Regions from separate parts of the Paucidesulfovibrio gracilis DSM 16080 genome, predicted to be linked through region 4. Evidence: predicted binding sites of a transcription regulator. Region 4 holds the regulator's gene; each other region holds the start of a gene.
The links. The regulator sigma-54, encoded in region 4, starts transcription at its own class of promoters, with help from an activator protein. The targets are predictions, from matches to a motif close to CTGGCACGGNNNNTGCTT.
Positions count from the first base shown of each region.

Region 1 (2,205 bases), on a different contig from region 4:
AAAGGCGATGGGTTTGTGGCCGCCCAGCCGTTCCACTTGTTTTTGTTCCACGGCGCGCAGTAGTTTGGGTTGCAGATGCAGGGGCATGTCCCCGATTTCATCTAAAAGGATGGTGCCTTCCGAGGCCAGCTCGAATTTTCCTTTTTTTGTTGAAGTCGCGCCGGTGAATGCGCCTTTTTCATGGCCGAACAACTCGGATTCCAGCAGGTTTTCCGGGATGGCCGCGCAGTTGAGCTTGACAAAGGGACCAGAGGCCCGGTCCGAAAGGGCGTGGATGGTGTCGGAGATGAGTTCCTTGCCCGTGCCTGTCTCGCCGGTGACCAGCACGCCCGCGTCCAGGGGAGCCACCTTTTCCACCAGCTCCACCACGCGGCGCATGGCCGGGCTTTGTCCGATGATCTTGGCGGACGGTCCGGTATCCTCCAGGGAGCGGCGTAATCGGCGCACTTCGTTTTGCAGCCGCCGTTTTTCCAAAACGCGGCGGATGACCACTTCCATTTCCGCCAGGCTGAACGGCTTGGTGAAGTAGTCGTAGGCTCCGTGTTGCAGGGCTTCCACGGCGCTGTCCCGCGTGGAGTGCGCGGTCATGACGATGATGTCCACCAGGGGATCGGCCCGGCGGATATGCTCCAGCGCCTCAATGCCGTCCATGCCCGGGAGCCGCACATCGTGCAGCACCAGGTCGTAGCCGCCCCGGCCAACCATGTCGATGCCGGTTTCCGCGTCTCCGGCCTCGGCCACTTCCCAGCCTCGTTCTTCCAGCGCCTCGCGCAGCATGCTGCGGAACGCGGTGTCGTCATCCACCACCAGAATGGTTTCCGCCATGTCGTCCCCCTTGGAACAGGAGTACAGGAATAATGGGGTGGAATCCACTTTTTGTGGAGAAGAAAGCGGCTGATCGGGGTATTTTGCGCGGCTTGCAAACAGCAGACGCGTCGGAATTTGGGGGGAATCATCTGCAAAAACAAAATGTTATGCAGTATGCAGAGAAGGAAGAGCGCACGAGGAAAATCCTGGCACGAGGCTTGCTTTTAAACCGGTGGAAGTATCCCACAAGTGAGGAAATCGACCTAACTGGTCAAATAACGAGACGGGAGAGAGCATGCAGAGCGGAGCGGCACACAAGACAACGGCACGGGCCGGGCGCACCCAGCGGGGCGCGGTGGCCGTGGAAGTGGGGTTCCTGCTTCCTTTGGTGCTGCTGGCGCTGCTCGCCATGATCGATTTCGGCCGCTACCTCTGGGTGCATGACGTGGTCGGCGAGGCGGCCGCGCAGAGTTTGCGCATGGCCGTGCTCACGGAAACGGACAATGCCCAGGTGGCTGAAGCGGCCCACCGGGAAATCGAGCGCGGCGGCCTGCATGCGCCCGCGTCCGTAAGCATCGGTCCCCGGGAGCCGGGTACCTATACGAACGTTTCCGTGAGCGTGGATTTTTCCTTTTTGTTTTTGCCGGACATTTCCAAGGCCAGCTCCTGGGTCGTGACCGCCTCGGCCGAAGGGATTTGCGAACGATGAACAGCACGCGTCGCCATACAACCGGGCCGCAGCATGACGGGCGGCAGGGCATGGTCACCCTGGAAGTGGCCGTAATGCTCTGTGTTTTCCTCCTGCCCTTTATTTTCGGTGTCGTGGATGCGGCCCGGTTCGTTTCCGCGGGCGGCGCGGTGTCCCGTGCGGCGCGCGAGGCCGCTGTTTGGGCGGCGCGGGGCCGGGATGCCGAGTCCGTGGCCCTGGCTTCGTTGCGTGCCTCGGGCCTGGACCAGGCCCGCGCCCAGGTGGTGCTGCTGTCCAACGGTTCAGAAAGCGGGGACCAGGTGCGCGTTCAGGTGCTTTACGACCTGGCCGGATACTCCGCATTGCCCTGGGAGAGCGTGTTTCCCTCCATGGCCAGGGCGGAAGTGGTGGTGCGCCATGAGTAGCCGACGCACCCTGCTTACCCGCCGACTGGCCGACTTTGGTCGCGATGAACGTGGCGTGGCCGCCCTGTTCTACGGATTGCTCATGGTGGCTCTGTTCGGATTCGCGGCCTTTGCCGTGGACACGGCCTACATGCATTTCAAGCGCACGAAGTTGCAAAATGCCGCTGATGCGGCGGCATTGGCCGGAGCGTCCTCGCTGCTGGCCCACGGCGAGGATCTGGCCCTGGTGCGCGCCGAGATGATCGAATACGCCCGCGCCAATCTTGACCCGACCGACGCCCCCCT
Region 1 covers NZ_FUYC01000012.1:44,965-47,169, reverse strand. The annotation lists gene B5D49_RS11160 (sigma-54-dependent transcriptional regulator) at 1-825, opposite strand, end outside; gene B5D49_RS11155 (TadE/TadG family type IV pilus assembly protein) at 1,103-1,516, shown strand; gene B5D49_RS11150 (TadE/TadG family type IV pilus assembly protein) at 1,513-1,920, shown strand; gene B5D49_RS11145 (pilus assembly protein TadG-related protein) at 1,913-2,205, shown strand, end outside.
Region 1: the regulator sigma-54 is predicted to act here: its motif matches at 1,014-1,031, upstream of B5D49_RS11155 (TadE/TadG family type IV pilus assembly protein).

Region 2 (2,205 bases), on a different contig from region 4:
GGTTTGCGGAAAATGGGCGCGCTCTGCCCTGGCGAACTTCCTATGATCCTTACCATGTATGGGTTTCAGAGATAATGGCTCAGCAAACCCAGATGACCCGCGTGGTGGAGTATTTTCAGCGCTGGGTTGAGCGATTCCCCGATTTGCGGGCGTTGGCCCTGGCTCGGGAGGATGACGTCCTGCATGCCTGGGAGGGATTGGGATATTACAGTCGTGCACGGAATATGCTTAAAGCCGCACGGGCCATGGCGGAAAACGGTGGATTTCCTGATACGTATGAGCAGGTGCTGGCCTTGCCGGGGGTCGGACCCTATACCGCTGGAGCCATCATGAGCGTGGCGTATAATCAGCCGTATGTGGCCGTGGACGCCAATGTGGAACGGGTATTGGCCCGTGTTTATGATCTGGACAAGCCCGTGAAGCAGGCCGCGACCCACGGGTTTATCGAGGATCGTGCGTTGGCCCTGATTCCAGAGGGGCAGGCCCGATGCTTCAATCAGGCGTTGATGGAACTGGGAGCTTTGGTCTGTACTCCCAAAAAACCGGATTGCACATCCTGTCCTGTTGCCAGCCTGTGTCGCGCCCACTCCCTGGGGGTGGAGAGAGAGCGGCCTGTACCCGGGAAAAAACAGGCTGTGGTCAAGGTGACCGTGGCTACGGGAGCGTTGATTCATCAGGGAAAGGTCTACATTCAGAAGCGTCGTCCGGACGACGTATGGCCCGGGCTTTGGGAGTTTCCCGGCGGCGGCATTGAGGAGGGTGAAACTCCGGAACAGGCCGTGATCCGTGAGTATGTGGAGGAAACCGGGCTGGATGTGCTGCCGATACACAAATGTGGCGTGGTGCAGTATAGCTACACCAAATTTCGTGTGACGCTGCATTGTTTTTATCTTCAATATGCCGATGAAGTGCGGACGCCCGCAACGTATGAAGCTGTTGACGGCCGGTTTGTGACTGTAAATGAACTGGACGATTTTGCCTTTCCCGCGGGGCATCGTAAGTTTATTCAGTTGCTGCGGGAGGATTCGGTATTTCAACGCTTGATCGGTTCCTGACGTGTGGAATCGGAGAATTCTTATCCGTTGTTCGCTTTGAGACATTTCCCCCATGGTTCTAAGCTGTTGTCTGCGGTGGCACGCTATGTGCTTTCCTTGAAACAGAGGACCATCAGGCGTCCGGATTTTGACAGGGGGAATCGGAATGTCCGAAATCAACTACACACAATTTTTGCAGGCGTTGCACGCCAGGCAAGGCGCTTCGACCATGGGGGGAGGGCGTCCAGACCCTGTGCGGGCCAGAGATTTGGCGTTTCAGACCGAGATGCGGATGGCCATGCAGTTGTTGGGGGACGGTGAGGACTCTCAACCCCGGAGCGCTGGATCGTTCGCCGGCGGGACGATGATGAGTGATGGCCTGATGATGGATGCGCTGGCCACCATTTCGCGTATCATGGATAAGGGGCAGGCAGGAGGAGGTGCCTCCACGCATGTGGTCCGTGCCCAAGTCGTGGATTCGCCCCGGAATGCGGTGGTGGACGGAGCGCTTTCCGCTATTTTCGAATCCGGTGACCGGGGTGTGGGAGCTGTTGGATATGATCGCGTAGGCGGTACCTCCTATGGCAAATTTCAGATCGCATCCCGAACCGGAACCATGGAGCGTTTTCTCAATTTTTTGGACGAGAAGGCACCGGAGTGGGCGGACCGGCTGCGTGCTGCGGGACCGGCCAATACCGGGGGACGCAGAGGCGGTATGCCTGACCAGTGGCGTGCGATTGCCAGGGAGGATCCGGAGCGGTTTGAGTTGATCCAGCGGCAGTTCATTCGACAGGACCATTACCAACCTGCCAGGGAAAAAATTCTCGCGGAAACCGGGGTGGACGTTGATTCTCTGCCGTTGGCGGCCCGGGAGGTGCTTTGGAGTACTTCTGTGCAGCATGGCGCCACAGGCGCTGCCGAAATTTTTGACCGGGTCATGCAGCAGATTCAAACATCGCCGGAGCATCGCGACTTTGCGCGTCAGCTTATTGGCGAGGTCTACGATTACCGGAAGACGCAGTTCGGATCTTCCTCAACCCGAGTGCGCGAAAGTGTGCAAAACAGGATGGATCGCGAAAAGGAATTGGCTCTCTCCATGCTGGAAAGTGGGGGCGTGAATCAGCTGGTCTGATGATTGTCCTGTAGTCCGTAACCTGCTGATGGCCAGGAG
Region 2 covers NZ_FUYC01000004.1:31,509-33,713, forward strand. The annotation lists gene mutY (A/G-specific adenine glycosylase) at 1-1,055, shown strand, start outside; gene B5D49_RS06410 (VgrG-related protein) at 1,201-2,166, shown strand.
Region 2: the regulator sigma-54 is predicted to act here: its motif matches at 1,131-1,148, upstream of B5D49_RS06410 (VgrG-related protein).

Region 3 (2,205 bases), 240 kb from region 4:
CACATGCTCCTTTGATGTTTGACTGGCAACTGCCACTCAACGGACCTGTTGTTTTTAACAATCGCGACGATACCAAAAAAATGAATCACGTTTACATTTAAAAAAATGTACATAAGAAACATTTTTATTCCGGGACAACAATCTCTATAGCCAGTTTAACGTAGTCCTTGCGGGAGCACAGCACCTTGTAGTCACGATAGCATGCCGCACAATAGTCATGCAGCGCTGCATATTCGCACGTGTACTTTTCCGCAGTAAATTCGTCAAAAAGAAAGATGGTTCCCGGCGTTATGAATCTGTCAAGAGCCATCATGGTATAAAGCGTTGAGGAATACAGATCCGCGTCAAAATGAATGACCAATCTATTTTGTACCGCAAAGCCATCTAAAAAAGGGGGAATAGATTGTTGAAACAGTCCCTTGACAAACGTCGCCCGTGGATCCTCGATGGTGGGGACGGCACCTTTTTGCGAAAACGTACCCTTGGGGGCACCCCGATTCCAATCTTCGGGAAGTCCTTCAAAGGAATCAAATCCAAAGAATCTCGAACTGGCATGTGTATTGATATTGAGCCAATGCGAAAAGCTCACTCCCTGCCAAACACCAAACTCCAGGTAATCAATGGGTTCCTTTTGAATAAACCGGCCATTGATGCATTGGTACAGTACTTGTCTATTTTGGTAGTCAAAATCAAAAAGCAAGGCGTCTTTTGCTCGCGGCAAAAAATGCTCCTGAAAACTTTTTTCTCGGTAATGCCTGTTCCAATCCTCCGGGGAACCATGCGCCAAAAGGCGCACTGCCGCCTCTACAAGGTCGGAAACGGATTGTTCTGTCTGACTTGACATGGGATTCTCCTTCGCATCGATAGCATGTAACAGCGGAACAAATGACACGAAAACCTTCAAAGAGAGAAGAGATTCAAGGCTTACATTTCGGCGTGGCAATGAATCCGCGGAACACATCGGGCAAAAAGGCGAAGGCTATGCCAACCGAAACATAGTTCCGATTCAAAATTTCCACATGTTCAGTTGATACTCAACTCTACTTTTTTTCTCAACGAGAGAATTCTATACCGGGACAGCAACGCAAAGTGCCTCTCCGTACAAAAAAGGCACCACCGATGCTTACCCCACAACAGCACCTGGCGCTAACCTAATAGGGGTATAGGTCAATGCGGTCATCCGTGACGATGGGCAATTCGAGCAAATTCGACACCATAGGCGACAAGCATACCGATATTATTCCACTAAAAATGGTCACGGGGTTCTCACTAGAAATTGTATTGATGACGGGCTATATAAAAGGAACAAAACGAAATTCGCTTTCCCTTGGTGCTACGAGCACCTTGTACGGCATACCGCTCTATCCTATTTGCGAGGAATGAACGTGAAAAAAGTTTACCTGCACGTTGGAGTCAACAAGTGTGGCTCAACATCCATACAGGACTATTTCAAACTCCTGAACATGATGGATATCAATTATAGATACTTCTCGGAAGAATACCGACTCGGTGCAGACATAACGATGAAGTACGGGAAAAGTCCTGTGGTACAAAATGCGGTCAAACTTCGTATCGTCAAAAAATTTGCACAGGCAAAAGAACAAAACCTAGTATTCAGCAGTGAGAACTTCTGGACATTATTGTTCCAGGGTGATGACGACACAACGGACTGGGTCATCCGTAACATAAAGAACCTTTTTGATTTCGCGAAACCCAAAATCCTCATTGTAATCAGACGGCAGGACAAGCTCCTTGAATCTTCCTATTTGTGGCGGCTCAAAGCTGTGAAGAATTTCCGGCAATCTTTCGCTGATTTTTTGAAAGGCATCCAACGAAAAGGCTACGACTTCAACGCCATCATCCAACGTTTTGAATCTACATTCGGTATTGAAAATATTGTTGTAATTCCGTTTGAGCTTCTACTAAGAGACAGCGGCGCCTTTCAAACGGCTCTTTTACATTTTCTGGACATCCAGGTTACTCGTTCCATTGACTTTGAATTTCCTCATCGTAATGTAGGAATCAATGCAGAAGGTGTCGAATACTTGTTACACAGAACAGAAGACATCAAAAGCGACCACGAACAAAAACAACTGCGTGCTTATGTGGAAAGGACGTATCCCAAGACACTTGGAGAAAAACCTATTTTATACAAGGCAGGACAGCGGGAAGAGATCGTAAGCTACTTCGCAAAGTCCAATGCAG
Region 3 covers NZ_FUYC01000003.1:45,116-47,320, reverse strand. The annotation lists gene B5D49_RS04490 (TylF/MycF/NovP-related O-methyltransferase) at 125-892, opposite strand; gene B5D49_RS04480 (hypothetical protein) at 1,386-2,205, shown strand, end outside.
Region 3: the regulator sigma-54 is predicted to act here: its motif matches at 971-988, upstream of B5D49_RS04490 (TylF/MycF/NovP-related O-methyltransferase).

Region 4 (2,205 bases):
AGGCAAGGATATCATTTCTAACCGACGGCCCCGTGTTGATTCTTTTGAGTTTCATGCGGCGCGCCGTGGCGATGGGTAGTATGGGACTGGAATTACGACAACAACTCAAGCTCAGTCAGCAACTTGTCATGACGCCGCAACTGCAGCAGGCCATCAAGTTGCTGCAACTTTCCCGCCTGGAATTGCTTGAATCCGTACAGCAGGAATTGTTGGAAAATCCGTTTCTTGATGAAAAGGAAGCCGACGACCCGCAACCAGAAGATACGCAATCCAAGGAGAGCGAGGAGGGGGATGCCCAGGCGGAGTTGATGCGTGACGCTGATTGGGAAAATTACATTGGTGAGTTCTCCAGCTCATCCAAGCAGTCCCAGGTCCGTGAAGCAGAGATCCCCGAAGAGGGGTTGTCGTTTGAAGCACGGCTTGCCTCAAAACCCTCCCTGCATGGTCATCTAAATTGGCAGATGCGGCTTTCCAACTTTACCGACGAAGAGTTGGCCGTTGGTGATGTCGTTCTGGGGAATCTGGATGATCGGGGATATTTGCAGGCAGATGTTCAGGACTTGCTAGCGCTTGTGGAGTCTGATCCCGAAACCGTGGAAAGCGTTATCCAGCGGATTCAGCGGCTGGACCCGGTGGGCGTGGCGGCCAGATCACCGCGTGAGTGCCTGAAGGTCCAGCTTGAGTTTTTTGATTATACGGATCCCATCCTGTTGGACTTGGTTGATCAGCATTTGGAAGATTTGGAGAAGCGTCGCTATAAGCCGTTAGCCAGAAAGTTTAAGATCAGTCTTGATAAACTGAAGAAATATATTGAAGTTATTCAAAAACTAGATCCAATGCCCGGGGCGAGTTTTTCCAGCACGGAGCCGCATTATGTCAGCCCGGATGTCTTCGTGTATAAATATGGTGATGATTTTGTTATCGTGCTGAATGAGGATGGACTGCCCCGCTTGACGCTCAACTCGTTCTACATGGACGATATTGGGAATTGTACCGGCAAGGATAAGGAATATTTTCAGGACAAAATGCGATCCGCGGCCTGGCTGCTCAAAAGTTTATATCAACGGCAGCGAACATTGTATAAGGTGATGGAGAGTATTGTCCGTTTTCAGCGTGATTTTTTCGAACAGGGCGTGGCCAAGCTCAAACCGCTGATCCTTAAAGACGTGGCGGAAGACATTAATATGCATGAATCCACGGTCAGCCGGATTACGACGAGCAAGTATGTCTCCACACCGCATGGGATATTTGAACTGAAGTTTTTCTTTAACAGCGCTCTGGATCTGGGAGACGGCACTCAGGTTGGTTCGGAATCGGTCAAGGCGCTGATTAAGCAACTCATCAGTGGTGAAAATCCGAAGAAACCGCTGAGCGACGAAACGATCGGCGAGATGCTCAAAGCTGAACTGGACGTAAATATTGCGCGGCGTACCGTTGCGAAATACCGTTCGGCTATGGATATCCCCTCGTCTTCGAAGCGCAAGCAGATTTTATAACATTGCCCACTCAACCTCTACTCCAAGGAGGATTGTGCATGAACATCAGTTTCAACTTTAAGAATTTCGACCCCTCTCCCCACCTCAAGGAGTATGCTGCCAAGCGGTTCGACAAGGTTTCCAAGTTCATTCAAGATTCGGACGAGTCCGATCTTCAGGTCAACTTGGCCGTGGAAAAAACCCGCCAGCAGGCTGATGTGGTCTTGAACGCGGACAGCATCCATATCTCGGCTTTTGAGCAGTCTCCGGATATGTATGCCACCATTGATTGCGTGGTTGACAAGCTGGAGGCCCAGCTGCGTAAAGTGCGCGAGAAGATGAAGGATAAGCGCCGCAAGGCAGCGCGGGATGTGCGAACCGAGTACTTTACTTTGGCCGATGGCGGCGCCGCTCCGACCATCACCGGTACGGATAATTATGAGCCAAAGCCCATGTCCGTTGAGGAAGCGGCGATGCAGCTCGATTCGCTCAAGTTCGAGTTCCTCGTGTTTCGCAATGCTGAAACCGAGGGAATTAACGTCATTTACCGTCGCAAAGGCGGCGATTACGGATTGATTGATCCTGGTAACTAACAATGAGACTCGGCGAATATCTTAACAAACAACTGATTATACCGGAGCTGACCTCCGCCTCAAAGGCGGAGGTGCTCCGTGAAATTGTAGAGTGCATCTCCAGCACCATGCCGGAGTTGGATACTGAACAAGCCGTC
Region 4 covers NZ_FUYC01000003.1:285,739-287,943, forward strand. The annotation lists gene rpoN (RNA polymerase factor sigma-54) at 81-1,496, shown strand; gene hpf (ribosome hibernation-promoting factor, HPF/YfiA family) at 1,535-2,068, shown strand; gene B5D49_RS05635 (PTS sugar transporter subunit IIA) at 2,071-2,205, shown strand, end outside.